DNA from 2 places in the Vagococcus carniphilus genome. Region 1 is predicted to be linked to the other one. Evidence: predicted binding sites of a transcription regulator. Region 1 holds the regulator's gene; the other holds the start of a gene.

What was found. The regulator HrcA, encoded in region 1, represses chaperone genes, less so after heat shock. The targets are predictions, from matches to a motif close to TTAGCACTCNNNNNNNNNGAGTGCTAA.
Region 2: a site for HrcA is predicted at 5,356-5,382, ahead of groES (co-chaperone GroES). Genes of this name have one in related genera too.

The regions. Positions count from the first base shown of each region.
Region 1 is NZ_CP060720.1:1,418,117-1,425,913, reverse strand. Features, by position in the region: gene dnaK (molecular chaperone DnaK) at 1-1,120, opposite strand, end outside; gene grpE (nucleotide exchange factor GrpE) at 1,153-1,674, opposite strand; gene hrcA (heat-inducible transcriptional repressor HrcA) at 1,696-2,742, opposite strand; gene H9L18_RS07030 (YfcC family protein) at 3,018-4,535, shown strand; gene hemW (radical SAM family heme chaperone HemW) at 4,577-5,710, opposite strand; gene ribF (riboflavin biosynthesis protein RibF) at 5,710-6,660, opposite strand; gene truB (tRNA pseudouridine(55) synthase TruB) at 6,673-7,590, opposite strand.
Region 2 is NZ_CP060720.1:535,619-543,415, forward strand. Features, by position in the region: gene H9L18_RS02770 (hypothetical protein) at 1-571, shown strand, start outside; gene H9L18_RS02775 (DUF368 domain-containing protein) at 715-1,545, shown strand; gene H9L18_RS02780 (hypothetical protein) at 1,653-2,072, shown strand; gene H9L18_RS02785 (hypothetical protein) at 2,078-2,434, shown strand; gene H9L18_RS02790 (NUDIX hydrolase) at 2,483-2,908, shown strand; gene H9L18_RS02795 (hypothetical protein) at 2,949-3,263, shown strand; gene groL (chaperonin GroEL) at 3,374-5,005, opposite strand; gene groES (co-chaperone GroES) at 5,032-5,316, opposite strand; gene H9L18_RS02810 (CPBP family intramembrane glutamic endopeptidase) at 5,489-6,130, shown strand; gene H9L18_RS02815 (redox-sensing transcriptional repressor Rex) at 6,169-6,813, opposite strand; gene H9L18_RS02820 (ABC-F family ATP-binding cassette domain-containing protein) at 7,010-7,797, shown strand, end outside.

The DNA.
Region 1 (7,797 bases):
TTTCAATACCTAATGATAATGGTGTTACGTCTAAAAGAACAACGTCTTTAACATCTCCAGTGATAACTCCACCTTGGATTGCTGCTCCCATTGCTACTACTTCATCAGGGTTTACTGATTTGTTTGGTTCTTTACTAGTTTCTTTTCTTACAGCTTCAACAACTGCAGGAATACGAGTAGATCCACCAACTAAGATAACTTCATCAATTTCTGAAATTGAAATGCCAGCATCTTTGATTGCTTGACGTACTGGAATTTTAGTTCTTTCAACTAAGTCTGAAGTTAATTCGTCAAATTTCGCACGAGTTAAGTTCATTTCTAAGTGAAGAGGTCCAGCTTCTCCAGCAGTGATAAATGGTAAGCTTATTTGAGTACTTGTTACACCTGATAAATCTTTTTTAGCTTTTTCAGCTGCATCTTTCAAACGTTGAACAGCCATTTTATCTTGAGATAAGTCAATACCATTTTCTTTCTTGAATGCTTCTACTAAATGAGCGATGATTTTTTCGTCAAAGTCATCCCCACCTAAGTTGTTATCTCCAGCTGTAGATAATACATCGAATACCCCATCGCCCAATTCAAGGATAGAAACGTCAAATGTACCACCACCAAGGTCAAATACTAAAACTTTTTCTTCTTTGTCTGTTTTGTCTAAACCATATGCTAAAGCAGCTGCAGTTGGTTCGTTAACAATACGTTCTACTTCAAGACCAGCAATTTTACCAGCATCTTTTGTTGCTTGACGTTGTGCATCATTGAAGTAAGCAGGTACAGTAATAACTGCTTTATCTACTTTTTCGCCTAAGTAATCTTCAGCAAAACCTTTTAAGTATTGTAAAATCATTGCTGAAATTTCTTGAGGTGTATATGATTTTCCTTCGATTTCTTCTTTAAAGCCAACTTCACCAATATGACGTTTAATTGATCCGATTGTATTTGGGTTTGTTACTGCTTGACGTTTAGCAACTTCCCCTACTTGGATTTCGCCATTTTTAAATGATACAACAGATGGTGTTGTTCTATTACCTTCTGGGTTTGTAATAATTTTTGCTTCTCCACCTTCTAATACTGATACAGCAGAGTTTGTAGTTCCTAAGTCAATACCGATAATTTTACTCATATTTATGATCCCCTTTGATTTTAATTTTTAATTTATTGTGCAACAATTACCATTGCTGGTCTTAAAATTCTATCATGTAGAATGTAGCCTTTTTGTAAGACTTGAACAATCTCATCTGACTCTTGACCTTCTGACAACGGAATTGTTTGAACCGCTTGATGTTTGTTTGGATCGAATGTTTGTCCAAGAGAGTCAATTTCTTCAACTCCTGCTTCTTTAAATGCATGAAGCATGCCTTCTCTAACCATTTCGATTCCTTTTTTCATACTTTCGCCATGCTCATCATTTGTTTCAATTTCCAAAGCACGGTCTAAGTTATCTAATGCTGTTAACAAGTCTTTTGCTAAATTTTGTGCACGATACTTAGCAGAGTCCTCGCGTTCTTTATTATGGCGATTTCTCATGTTAACAATTTCAGCTTGAGCACGTAAGAATTTATCTTCCATCTCACTCAACTCTTGTTTTAATGTTTCTTCAACTGAAATTTCTTCTACAGCTTCTTCTGTTGTTTCTTCTAATTCTTCGATTTCTTCAATCTCTTCGTTTTTACTCAAATCATCCGTCTCCTTCCAACACTATTTTTCTAATGGACTTTCTAAACTTCTATAATAAGAATCTAGATGTCCCGATAATTCGTCTTTAAATACATTTACTAAACCTAGTAGTTTCGAATAGGACATACTGGTTGGTCCTAAAAGAGCAATAACACCTTTACCATGCTCAGGTACCTCATAAGAAGCTGTAATTAAGCTCATGTTCAACAGTAATTCATTTTCAATTTCATCACCTATTTTAATATCGATACCTGTTGTATCAGGTAATAAAATCTCAGTTAATTTGTCTGAATCACTTATTAAAGAGTAAATTGATTTAAATTCAGCTACATCCGTTAAGACTTCTGAATTTAATAAATTCATCCCCCCGCTAATATAGATTTGATCATCAAAAGCTTGATTAAAGACTTCCTCAAACAAGTATAATACATTAGACGAATTTGAGAAATACTTCTGAAGGACTAAAGGTATTTCCGTCCTTAGTTTATGATAGACCGTTAAAAGATTTTCTCCAACGAGTCGATCATTGATAATTCGAATCATTTTTTCGATGTCCTCTGATGAAATGTCATTAGGAATAGAAAAGACTTGGCTTTCTACATAACCTTGATCCGTTACAATAATGGCAATCAATTGATTTCTATTTAATGGAACAATTCTAAAACCTGTTAACTTTCTTTCCTTAACTTCTGGACCTAATGAAAAGGCCGTATAACTAGTTAAGTCAGATAAAATCTTGGCAGATTGTTCAATGATTTCATTGGTTGCATTGTAGCGTTGATTTAGCATTTGCCTAATCTTAATCACTTCATGATTGGTCATTTCAACTGGTGTCATCAAATGATCCACATAAAAACGATATCCTTTAATAGAAGGAACACGCCCTGATGATGAATGCATCTTTTGAATCAACTCGAATTCTTCCAGTTTTGCTAAGTCATTTCTTATTGTAGCTGAGCTGGCATTGATACCATGATTCATCAGAGTTTTAGAACTGACTGGTACACCCGTTTCAGTATAAATTTTGACTAACATATGCAATATATTCAGTTGTCTTTCACTTAACACAATCATCACCTTCTTTTTTAGCACTCTTAACAAGCAAGTGCTAACTACATGTATTAATATATCAAGTTACTAAAAAATTGTCAACAATAAACCTTTAAATTTTTAGCACTCTTTACACTCGAGTGCTAACCTTTGTTTTCATTAAATCTTTATGATGTTTTAGTTTCATATGATTAACAAACTCACATGTTATTCTAAATATATTCTTTCTTTCCACCAGTTGTTTCTTAGAATCCGATATAATAGAAGATATCAAACAAAGGAGATGGAAAACGATGAAAAAAAAGTTTAGCTTTCCCAGTGCGTACACGGTTATTTTGATTGTTCTTTTTTTGGTACTTGTATTAACTTATTTTATTCCCGCCGGTAAGTACGCCACATTAGGTTATGAAGCAGAGAATCAAGAGTTTGTTATTACTCAGCCCGATGGAGAATCATCTAAAGAACCTGCTACACAAAAAACATTGGACAAATACAAAGTAAACACAAACCTTGAAAAGTTTACAAACGGTGATGTTTACAAACCCGTTGCTATCCCTGGTTCTTATGAAGAGTTACAGCGTGAAAAAAGAACACTTTTTAGTGCGCTAAAAGAATTCTTGAGCGCTCCCGTTCAAGGTTTAGCTCAATCCATTGATATCATTACCTTCGTTTTAATTCTTGGAGGAATTATTGGTGTTATCAATAAAACTGGAGCCTTTAACGCTGGTATGAATTCCCTATCCAGGAAGCTTCAAGGAAAGGAGAAATGGCTAATTATCTTAACCTTGACCCTAATCGCCATTGGAGGAACAACTTTTGGATTTGCTGAAGAAACAATTGCTTTCTATCCAATACTAATTCCAATTTTCATGGCAGCTGGTTATGATGCGTTAGTTGCCATAGCCACGATTTATCTTGGTAGTTCTATAGGTACCTTGGCTTCTACAATTAATCCTTTTTCAATTGTAATTGCTAGTAATACAGCAGGTATCAACTTTACGGACGGTATTGGTTTGAGACTTGCTATGTTAATCATTGGTACTATCATGAGTATTTGGTATACAGTTCGTTATGCTGAGAGAGTTAGAAAAAATCCAGCTGAATCATTAGTATATGATCAAAAAGATGAACTTGAAGAAAAATACTTAAAATCTAACAGTGATGAAGAAATCCCTGTTTTTGATTTACGTAAAAAATTAATGCTTATTATCTTTGCTGCTGGCTTTGGTGTAATGGTATACGGTGTAAAAGAATTAGGTTGGTTATTTGTTGAAATTTCTTCTTTATTCTTATTAATCACTTTTATCATTGCTGCACTTTCTGGCTTAAAAGAAAAAGAATTTGTTAGTGAGTTTGTTACAGGAGCAAGTGATTTACTAGGTGTTGCTTTAATCATCGGTTTAGCTCGTGGTGTAACAATCATCATGGAAAACGGAATGATCAGTGATACATTAATGTATTGGTTAAGTAACAGTGTGTCAGGTATGCATGGCCCTGTCTTCACAACGATGATGTACTTCATCTATATTTTATTAGGATTCTTTATTCCTTCTTCATCTGGTTTAGCGGTTCTTTCTATGCCTATCATGGCACCTCTAGCAGATGTTGTGAATGTAGATCGTGCTTTAGTAATTGATGCTTATAACTGGGGACAAGGAATCATCTCTTACGTTGCTCCAACTGGTTTAGTTTTAGCTTCTCTTGAAATGGTTGATGTAACCTTTGATAAGTGGTTAAAATTCGTTTGGAAACTGATGGTAGCGACAATTATCGTCTCAATTGTTCTTCTTGCAATTGGTGTATTCTTATAAATAAAAAAACAAAAGCGACTGGAAAAAAATCCAGTCGCTTTTTAATTGATTAAAAATTCTTTGAATACTTCATTACCAAGAATTAATCCTTTACTTGTTAAAGAAACATAACCATTTTCTTTTTTAATCAGTTTTTCTTCTATTAATTGTTGTATTATTTTTCCATAAACTGCGTCTAAAGAACGGTTAAATTTTTGTTCAAACTTTTTGATTGAAACGCCTTCTGTTTTTCTTAAACCTAAAAACATTTCTTCTTCCATCTGATTTTCTATAGATAATTCTTCAATCGTAATAGTTGGCAATTCATCGTTTTCAAGAGGTTTTAAATAGTGTTGAATAGGCCCATGATTTTTATAGCGTATATTTCCTAAATAGCCACTAGCACCAGCACCAAGTCCATAATAATGTTCATTGTTCCAGTAAATTAAATTATGTTGACTTTCTTTTCCTGGTTTAGCAAAATTACTGACTTCATATTGATGTCTTCCTGCTTTTGTCATCTTATCAATAGCCAGCTCAAACATATCACCTTCCACATCAATGCCAGGCAAATGCAGTCTCCCTTGTCTTGCCCAATTATAAAACATGGTTTTATTCTCAAGTATTAAAGAATACATGGAATAATGCGGTAAATCTAAAGACAAAGCTTGATTTAGCGTATCTTCAAAATCCTCAATTGTTTGGTTAGGCAAAGCGAAAATTAGATCAATACTAATATTATCAAAATTAGCTGCTTCAAAAATTTTCATAGTGTCGTAAACATCTTTTGCAGAATGTTTTCGCCCAATTTTTTTTAAAAGTCTATCATTAAAAGATTGAACGCCCATTGATACTCGGTTTACACCGTAATTCTGTAACACATTTAATTTTTCTAAAGTCAAATCTCCAGGATTAGCTTCTACTGTAAATTCATCACCATCTTTAAAAGGTAACTCCTCACGAACCCCTTTTAATAATACATCCAATTGATTCGCAGAAAGAGAAGTTGGTGTGCCTCCTCCAATATAAATGGTTTCCGTGTTATCTGATGGAAATTTAGCCTTGGTCAATCTAATTTCTTTTATTAAAGATTCTATATAGTCATCTACTGGTTGCCCTTCAATAAATACTTTATTGAAGTCACAATAAAAACAGATGTGTTCACAAAAAGGGATGTGAATGTAAGCTGAAGTCATTATAAGACTCCTTTATAAGTAAAATACTCTCTTGTATCTTCTTCATCTTTTTTCAATTGGGCAATTAAGCCTTCTACACCATCAAATTTCATTTCTTTTCGTAAGTAATGACACCACTGAACTGAAACATGTTCGCCATAGATGTCTTCATCAAAATCTAAAATATTCACTTCGATTGTCATTGGACGATTTTTTTCAAATGTTATATTATAACCGATTTGAGACATTCCCATGTACCATTGATTGGCTACTTTAATTTTAACAGCGTAAACACCACCAACTGGTAATAAAGATTGATTAGATATTTTAATGTTTGCAGTTGGAAAACCAAGAGTTCTACCACGCTTATCCCCATGAACTACCATTCCGGATAACTCATACGTGTAACCTAAAAATTCATTAGCACCTTCCATATTACCTTCTGCCATCATTTTTCTGATGTTAGTTGAGCTAATTTTTTCGTCACCTTGTTTTTGTTTAGGTACTTCAATAATACTAAAACGGTCTTTACTATAAGTTGGAAGTAAATCCATACTCGCAATATCTGCTTTACCGTATGTATAATCAAATCCTGCAACTGCAGTGACCGCATTTAAGCCAACAATATACTGGTCCACAAAATCTTGTGGTTCTAAACCAGCAAAAGCTGAAGTAAATTCAACAACATAAAGAATATCTACACCGTTTTCTTCCATGCGTTTTATTTTTTGATCTACTGTAGTAATGTATTTCATTTTTTTATGATCTATCTTTTTAAAAACAACTGAAGGATGATGATTAAACGTCATGACTGCTAATTTTTTTCCTTTTTCAATTGCTTCTTTTTTTCCTGCTTCAATTACTTTTTGATGACCTAAATGCACACCATCAAAAAAGCCTAGTACTAATACCACCTCTTCTTTTGGTATCTGTGACTTTTTATATGGATGATGTATTCTTATGACTTCCATGTGCTTTCCCCTTTAATCATTTCGTAAGACTTTAATTGGTTTTAACATACCCTCTTTATAAGGATGCTCCCCATAAATACTAACAACTTTTTCCTGATAAAACAAAGCAATTGGCTCAGTAACCACAATATTTTCAAAAAAAGACGTTGGAACGACTGAACCGTTTCGAATGACTTGGTACATTTCCTTTGTTAATTCAACTTTTGGAAAATCCTTAACGCCTCTTTCAACTGGATATAAAAATTCTGACTCTCTTTCTAAATCCATTAACAAAGCTATTTCCTCAAGAGTGAAGCACTCTTCTTTTGTAAATCCACCACTTTTAATTCGTGTTAGATTTGACATATGTGATGCAACATTTAAATTTTTGCCTGTATCAACTGCTAAAGTTCTAACATAAGTTCCTTTACCACAGTCCACTGTGAACTCCCACTTCATCAATTGATTTTCTTTATCATATTCTGGTAAAGTTGTTCTCTCATATGAATAAATCATAGCTTTTCTTTGTGGTCGCTCAACTTCTTCATCATTTCTAGCATATTCATACAATCTCTTACCATTAACTTTTACAGCAGAATACATTGGTGGTATTTGAGTGATTTCTCCAACCAATTGCCTCATCGCCTCATCAACCATTTCTGTTTCAATCTCTGAAGTAATAGGTGTTCTTTCTACAATTTCTCCACTAGCGTCTTCTGTTTCAGTTGAGAAGCCTAGTGTTATTTCTCCCATATAGATTTTATTTGAATCCTGGATGTATTCTATTACTTTAGTTCCTTTACCAATACAAATAGGTAAAACACCATCTACATCAGGATCTAATGTACCACTATGTCCTACTTTTTTCATTTTCAAAATTTTTCTTAATTTAAATACGCAGTCATGACTTGTCATACCACGCGGTTTCCAAACAGGAATAATTCCTTCCATATTCATGCTCCAATCTTTAAATATACTTTGATATTATAACATATTTTCAGTCATTCATAGAACTACAATAAAACTCTTAAAAAACAATTTTGTCTGTATTTTCAATTAAACAAAGAGCAAAATCAAGCTTTTACCTTGCTCACTCATTTACTTGTTATCAAAAAGTTTCTAAACAACCTAAATTTGACTATAATCGAAGCGGATTAA
Region 2 (7,797 bases), 880 kb from region 1:
TGAACGAGTATTATTCTTTATAGCTTTGTTCATTTATCAAGTTAGATTTATCTATTTAATCTGGTTTTTAAAGCCAAATCGATTAACATTTCAAGCATCCAGTAGTCAGAAAAAACCATTTTTAATGGATTACACACTAAATTCATTATTTTTTATTGTATTTCCATTTGGATATACATTTTTACATGAAACCTTCTTCGTTAAGTGGAATTTAGGTGGTAAGTGGCAACTCTTTTTCTTTTGTTTATATATTATTGGGACGTTTATAACGATGTTTTCAGAGTATCAAAGAAAGAAAATAAAAGAATTAGAACCTGATGCTAACTACCGCTTAAGAGGCATGTTTAAATCGGCTATTTGTATTAATTATTTTGGAGAAATATTAGCATTACCAAGTTTGTTTTATTTAAGCAGTGGTTCAATTATTATTTTCATTGTTATCTTCGTTCAACAAGTTTTAGATTTTTCATTTGTGCAAATCCCTAGACAAGAATCATATATAAGAAAAAACTACCCAGAAGAGGCAGAGAAAATTTTAAGTCAAAAAAAATTGATCCCATTTATTTATTAAATAATAGAATTCTAATTCTTGTCTATTGTTAGGATTAATCTAACTAATCATAATAAAAAAAGGAAATTAGTTTAAAAAGCTAATTTCTTTTTTTGTCTAATTAAGCTATTATAAAGATTGAACTAACTTTAAGGAGAAACAATATGGAAAAAACAAGCAGTAAAGATTGGATCCTTCGTTTTGTAAAGGGCATGTTTATTGGTTCAGGATTTATTTTACCAGGAGTAAGTGGTGGAGCGTTAGCAGCCATCTTTGGTATCTATGAACGTATTATTTCGTTTTTAGCTCACATAACAAAAAACTTTAAAGAGAATGTCTTATTCTTTTTACCAGTCGGTCTAGGAGGTTTAACAGGTGTATTTTTACTTTCTTTCGGTGTTAGTTTTTTATTAGGTGAATTTGAAACAATTATTTTATGGTTCTTTGTCGGTTGTATTGTTGGAACTGTTCCATCACTTTGGAAGGAAGCCGGTAAAAAAGGTAGAAATAAAGTAGATACTATTATTATGGGAGTAACTTTTGTTTTAGCACTTCTTTTTCTATTATATGGTGAAACCTTATTTGATGGACAAGTAGAGCAAAACACATGGACATGGATGATGGCAGGTGGATTAATTGGTTTAGGTTTAATTGTTCCAGGATTAAGCCCTTCAAACTTTTTAGTTTATATGGGAATGTATAAGGCGATGTCAGATGGTATTAAAACAGTAGATTTTGGTGTAATTGTTCCTATTGCTATTGGTGGATTAGTAACAGTTTTAGCTTTATCAAAAGTAATGGATTATATCTTTAGTATTGCCTATTCTAAATTATTTCATTTTATCTTAGGAGTAGTTTTTGCTTCTACTATTATGATTATTCCAAAAGACTACACAGGATTTAGTTTAATGGAATATGGCTTATGTTTTCTAATGCTAATTGGTGGAACTCTTTTAGGTTCATGGATGAGTCGTTTAGAAGAAAAATATAAATAAAATGTGTGAAAAGAAAGTAAAGGATTAATTTACTTTCTTTTTTGTGTTTAAAAAAGTTTATATAATGTTAAAATTTAGTAAACAAATAAATTAGAGAAGTGGTGTAAATGAAGAGGAAGTCCGTTTATAAACAATTTTTGAAATATAATGTCACTGATGTTTTCGATGTAGTTATGAATAATAGAGAAACTGCTTGGCGAAGTGATTTAGAAAAAACTGAAATTATTTCAGAAAAAAAGTTTAGAGAAGTTTTCAAAAATGGTAATGTTACTGAATTTTATATGACTAAATTAGAACCTAATACTTTTTATCAGTTTGAAATGAAGAATAAATTTTTTGAAGGAACTTGGGAAGGTTGTTTTAAAAAGATAGCAGAAGAGGAGACAGAAATTATTTTTTCTGAACAAATAGAAATTTTTAATTTTGGTATTTATCTACTGTCTTTTTTCGTTCTTAATTTAAAAAAAATACAAAAGACTTATGTATCAGATTTAGTTTCTTATCTAGGTAAAATAAAAGGAGACTGAGGTATATGAAAAAATATTATAATAAAAAGATTGTAATAGGTGGTATTGGTTTACTTATCTTAGCATTTATTTTAGATGCTGGATTAAATATTTTTGGGTATAAAGGATTTTTATATTTTCAAAGTGTTTATAACAAAGGAACCAATCAAAAAAGCTATGGGCAATATTCACCAAGAACTTTTGTAACTATTTATTATGGTAGTTTGTTTGTTTATAATTTCAATGCGTTTAAAAAAATAAAGAATTTTCAAGAAAGTAATAGGGCTAAATTAATTTTTAACACATTCATTATGTTTGGCATTACTATTATGGTTATTGGAGTAACTGATCTTGTGAATGCAATTTATTTCTTTTTAGGTTGATTTACAGATTAGTTGAAAGAAAAATTCAAAAGGAAATGAGAGCAAGTTATGAAAATAAATAGTTATGATTTAGGAGAAAAGAAAGATGAATTATTAATTATCGCAATGATTGTGGCTAAATATAAAGGAAAAAATGTTTATGTACGCCATAAAGATAGAACGACTTTTGAAATACCTGGAGGTCATAAAGAACCCAATGAAACAATAGAAGAATGCGCCAGAAGAGAACTAACAGAGGAAACGGGAGCTACTAAATTTACTCTTAAACCTTTGTTCATATTAGGTGTAGAAAAAGACGGATTAGAAGATTATGGGCAAGTATTTATGGCAGAAATAGAGATGCTTGCAAGTGAGTTAGAATATGAGATGGAAGAAGTTATTTTTCTTGATAGAGAACCTACGGAATATACTTATCCTGATATTCAAACAGCAATAATGAAAGAACTTATTAAAAGAGGTATTAACATTAAGTAATTAATATTAATATAAATTAAAAATGAAAGAGGTCTTAGGTATGTATACAATTAAAACACAGTATTCAGGTAATGATTCATTTAACCACGTTGAATATCAATTATTTAAAGGAGCTGAAAAAATAAGTGAAGGAACAAGTAATAATCTTGCTGGGTCCACAGGATTAAGTAGGGGGGAATCTTGTCTTTATACTTTGGAATACTTGATTGATTCTTTGCCAAACGATGTGGAAGTAGCTTGGGAACATGATGACACGTTAGATATTGATGCAGTTAGTAAGAAGAATCCAGCATTAAATATTCAAAAAGATAATATAAAGAGATTGATAAAAAAGAAAAATATTAACTTTAATTAATGTGAGTTATCAAATTAAAATGTTTAACATCATAATTCGCATCAAAAAACCACATGAAACGAAAAGTCTCATGTGGTTTCTTTTATATCAATGTAAGTCTTTTAAAGAGTTTACATCATACCGCCCATCATTGATGGATCCATTCCGCCACCAGGCATCATAGGAGCGTCTTTACTAGGTTTATCAGCAATAACACCTTCAGTAGTTAATAACAATGCAGCAACGCTTGCTGCGTTTTGTAGAGCTGAACGAGTTACTTTAGTTGGATCTACAATACCAGTATCGATCATGTTTACCCATTCATCAGTTTTAGCATTGTATCCAGTACCTAATTCTGCTTGTTTTAATTTATCAACAATAACAGAACCTTCTAAACCAGCATTTTCAGCAATTTGACGAACTGGTTCTTCTAAAGCACGTAATACGATATTAACACCAGTTGCTTCATCGCCCTCAGCTTCAACTTCAGCTACTTTAGGTAATACGTTAACAAAGGCAGTACCACCACCTGAAACGATTCCTTCTTCAACAGCAGCACGAGTTGCGTTTAAAGCATCTTCAATACGTAATTTTAATTCTTTTAGTTCTGTTTCTGTTGCAGCACCAACTTTAACCACGGCAACTCCGCCAGCTAATTTAGCTAAACGTTCCTGCAGTTTTTCGCGGTCAAAGTCAGATGTTGTTTCAGCAATTTGAGTACGAATTAAAGCAACGCGATTTTCAATTGTTTCTTTATTTCCGCCACCTTCAACGATGGTTGTTGTATCTTTATCAACAACAACTTTACTTGCAGTACCTAATGCTTCAAGTGTTGTTTCTTTAATGTCTAAACCTAATTCGTCTGTAATAACTGTAGCGCCTGTTAATACAGCAATATCTTCTAACATTTCTTTACGACGGTCACCAAATCCTGGAGCTTTAACAGCAGCTACATTAAATGTTCCGCGAATTTTGTTTAATACTAATGTTGGTAAAGCTTCCCCATCAACATCATCAGCAATAATTAATAAAGGTTTACCTTGTTGTAAGATTTGTTCTAATAAAGGTAAGATATCTTGGATGTTTGAAATTTTCTTATCAGTAATTAATAGATAAGGATTTTCTAAAACAGTTTCCATTTTATCTGTATCAGTTACCATGTATTGTGACAAGTAGCCACGGTCAAATTGCATACCTTCAACTACGTCTAATTCAGTTTCAATCCCTTTAGATTCTTCAATAGTAATAACACCGTCATTACCAACTTTTTCCATCGCTTCAGAGATTAATTCACCGATAGTTTCGCTACCAGAAGAAACAGCAGCAACTTGTGAGATAGCTTCTTTTGAGTCTACTTGTTTAGAAATAGCATGTAATTCTTCAACAGCTTTTTTAGTTGCTAATTCAATTCCGCGGCGAATTCCGATTGGGTTTGCTCCAGCTGTAACGTTTTTAAGTCCTTCACGCACAATAGCTTGAGTTAAAACAGTTGCAGTTGTTGTTCCGTCTCCTGCAATATCATTTGTTTTTGAAGCAACTTCAGCTACTAATTGAGCTCCCATGTTTTCAAAACGATCTTCTAATTCAACTTCTTTAGCGATAGTCACACCGTCATTAGTAATAAGGGGTGAGCCAAATGATTTGTCTAAAACAACGTTACGTCCTTTAGGTCCTAATGTTACTTTTACAATATCAGCTAATGTATCAACACCACGCATCATTGAACTACGTGCGTCTTCTGAAAATTTAATATCTTTTGTCATGATTACTTTTCACCTCATAATTTATTTTATTCTACGATTGCAATAATGTCTTTTTCATGAACGATAAGGTATTCTTTACCGTCGAATTTTACGTCCTGCCCTGTGTATTTTTCAAACATAACTGTTTGGTTGATTTCTACTGAGACTGGTAATTTAGTCCCATTGTCAAGGGTACGACCGTCGCCAACAGCAACTACAACACCTGTTTGAGATTTTTCTTTGGAAGCAGCAGTTAGAACGATTCCGCCAACTGATTTTTCCTCTTCCTCTTTAACTTCAATAATTACGCGATCTCCTAATGGTTTTAACAATTGATATCCCTCCACAAATAAAAGATAATTTTTCTATTGTTAGCACTCGTTTGTTCTGAGTGCTAACTTACTCTTACATAATAACCATAATATATTTTTTTTGCAAGAAATTTGCTAGTTACTTTTTCTAATATGTTATGATAAAGGAACTAATACGATAGGAGGCCCTTTTATGAGCTTAAATAAAAATATGTTGTGGACGGCTTTCTTCTTTTTATCTGCTTTAATGAGTCCTAATCTTTTTGCACTTCTACCAGTTTCGAAAGCTCAAATACCTAATCTTACAGCAGGAGCTTATATAATAGGCGCCGTTGTTATTACGGGTATCTATTTAAAAACCTCAAAGGTGCATACACTTTCTGAAAAACGTACTAGTTGGGGGAAAGTCATTGGAATAGGACTACTAGGAATTTTATTAAGCTGGTTTTTACAAACCATTATTATGTTAATTGAAATTCAGCTATTTAATCAACCAGTGGGTTCGCAAAATACAGCTGACGTGACTGATTTAATAAAGAAAGCACCATTTTTCATGATAGCTGTTACGATTGCAGGGCCTATTATGGAAGAATACGTCTTTCGATTTAGTCTAATTAATTTTTTAAATCAAAAACTACCAACTATATTATCAGCTTTAATTAGTTCTCTTGTTTTTTCGGTTCTACATGGAGATGGACATTACTTACTTTATGGTGGTTTAGGTTTGTTTTTCTATTATTTGTATCAAAAAACAGGCTCTATTTTAACTTCGATTATTACACATGCTGGTATGAATACTTTAGTTGTTATTGTTAGACTCTTATTTATAAAATAAAAAAAATCACATTCTAATTGGAATGTGATTTTTGTATATTAATCTTCTTTGTCTTCTTTATAGTGAGATAAGAAGTAAATTAAAGTTTGCATTTCATTAGTTAAGTCTACGTTTTGAACTTGAACATAATCAGGAACGTTAATGCGAACTGGAGTGAAATTCATAATACCTCGAACACCAGCTTCAACAAGTCTATCAGCATTTTCTTGTGCAGACTCAATTGGAACAGTTAAAATAGCTACTTCAATATGTTGTTCTTTAATTTGTTTTGACATCTCATTAGATGAATAAACAGGTACACCGTCTAAAATACGGCCGACGATATCTTCTTTCACATCAAAAGCAGCACTAATACGGATGCTATCACTTTGATGGAAACGATAGTTAATTAAGGCGTGACCTAAATTACCAACACCGACTAAGGCAACGTTAGTTAACTCGTCTTCATTTAATGTTTTAGCAAAGAAATTCATCAAGCTTTCAACATCATAACCGTATCCGCGTTTTCCTAATTCCCCAAAATACGAAAAATCACGACGAATAGTTGCGCTGTCGACTTTAACAGCCTCACTTAATTCAGTTGAAGACACTTTGTTCTTTCCTGAATCAAATAGAAATTTTAAATATCGATAATATAAAGGCAAACGTTTTGCCGTTGCCTTTGGAATAGTTGTTTCTTTCATTGCTTTTCCCTCACTTAGCTTAAAACCTATTGTATTGTTATATACTTCACGTTACTAGGATAACGTTAGAAAGAAGTAATTGCAATTTTAACGCCTACAAATAATCGAGAAAATGAGTAGATTCTACTAATTGAACGAAGAATTGTCCTAATAAATATGATAAACTAAGCAAAGAATATCAAAGGTGGAGGACAAGATGATTTTACTACAAGCTAATCAAATCGCTCGTCTATTTGGAGACGAAGTTTTGTTTGAAAATATGCAATTAGAAGTACAAGATAGAAGTCGAATAGCCTTAGTTGGTCGTAATGGTGCAGGTAAATCGACACTTTTAAAAATCCTAGCAGGAATTGAAGAGCCAGACAAAGGAACTATCTCAAAGACAAAAGACTTAACAATGGGTTATTTAGATCAACATACAGGACTAGAATCAACTAAGACAATTTGGGAAGAAATGCTGACAGTTTTTGAGCCTATTCAAAAAATGGAAAAACGATTAAGACAATTAGAAAGCCAAATTGCGGATGAACAGATTCAAGCAGATGAAAAAAGATATCAACAAGTTTTAGTAGAATATGATCGCTTACAACATGAATTTAATGATTTAAATGGATACGGCTACGAATCAGAAATTAAATCTGTTTTACATGGCTTTAGATTTGAGGAGGATTATTTAGATCATTTGATTAGTAATCTTTCTGGTGGGCAAAAGACACGCTTAGCACTAGCTAAACTCTTATTAGAAAAACCAGATTTACTTATTTTGGATGAGCCGACTAACCATTTAGATATTGAAACACTAAGTTGGTTAGAAAATTATTTAAAAAATTATCGTGGTGCTCTGTTAATGGTTTCCCATGACCGTTACTTTTTAGATAAGATTGTCGAAGAAGTTTATGAAATAAGTAGACGTAAAATGAGTCACTATAAGGGGAACTACAGTCGCTATTTGGATCAAAAAGCTGAACGACTAGAAAGAGAATG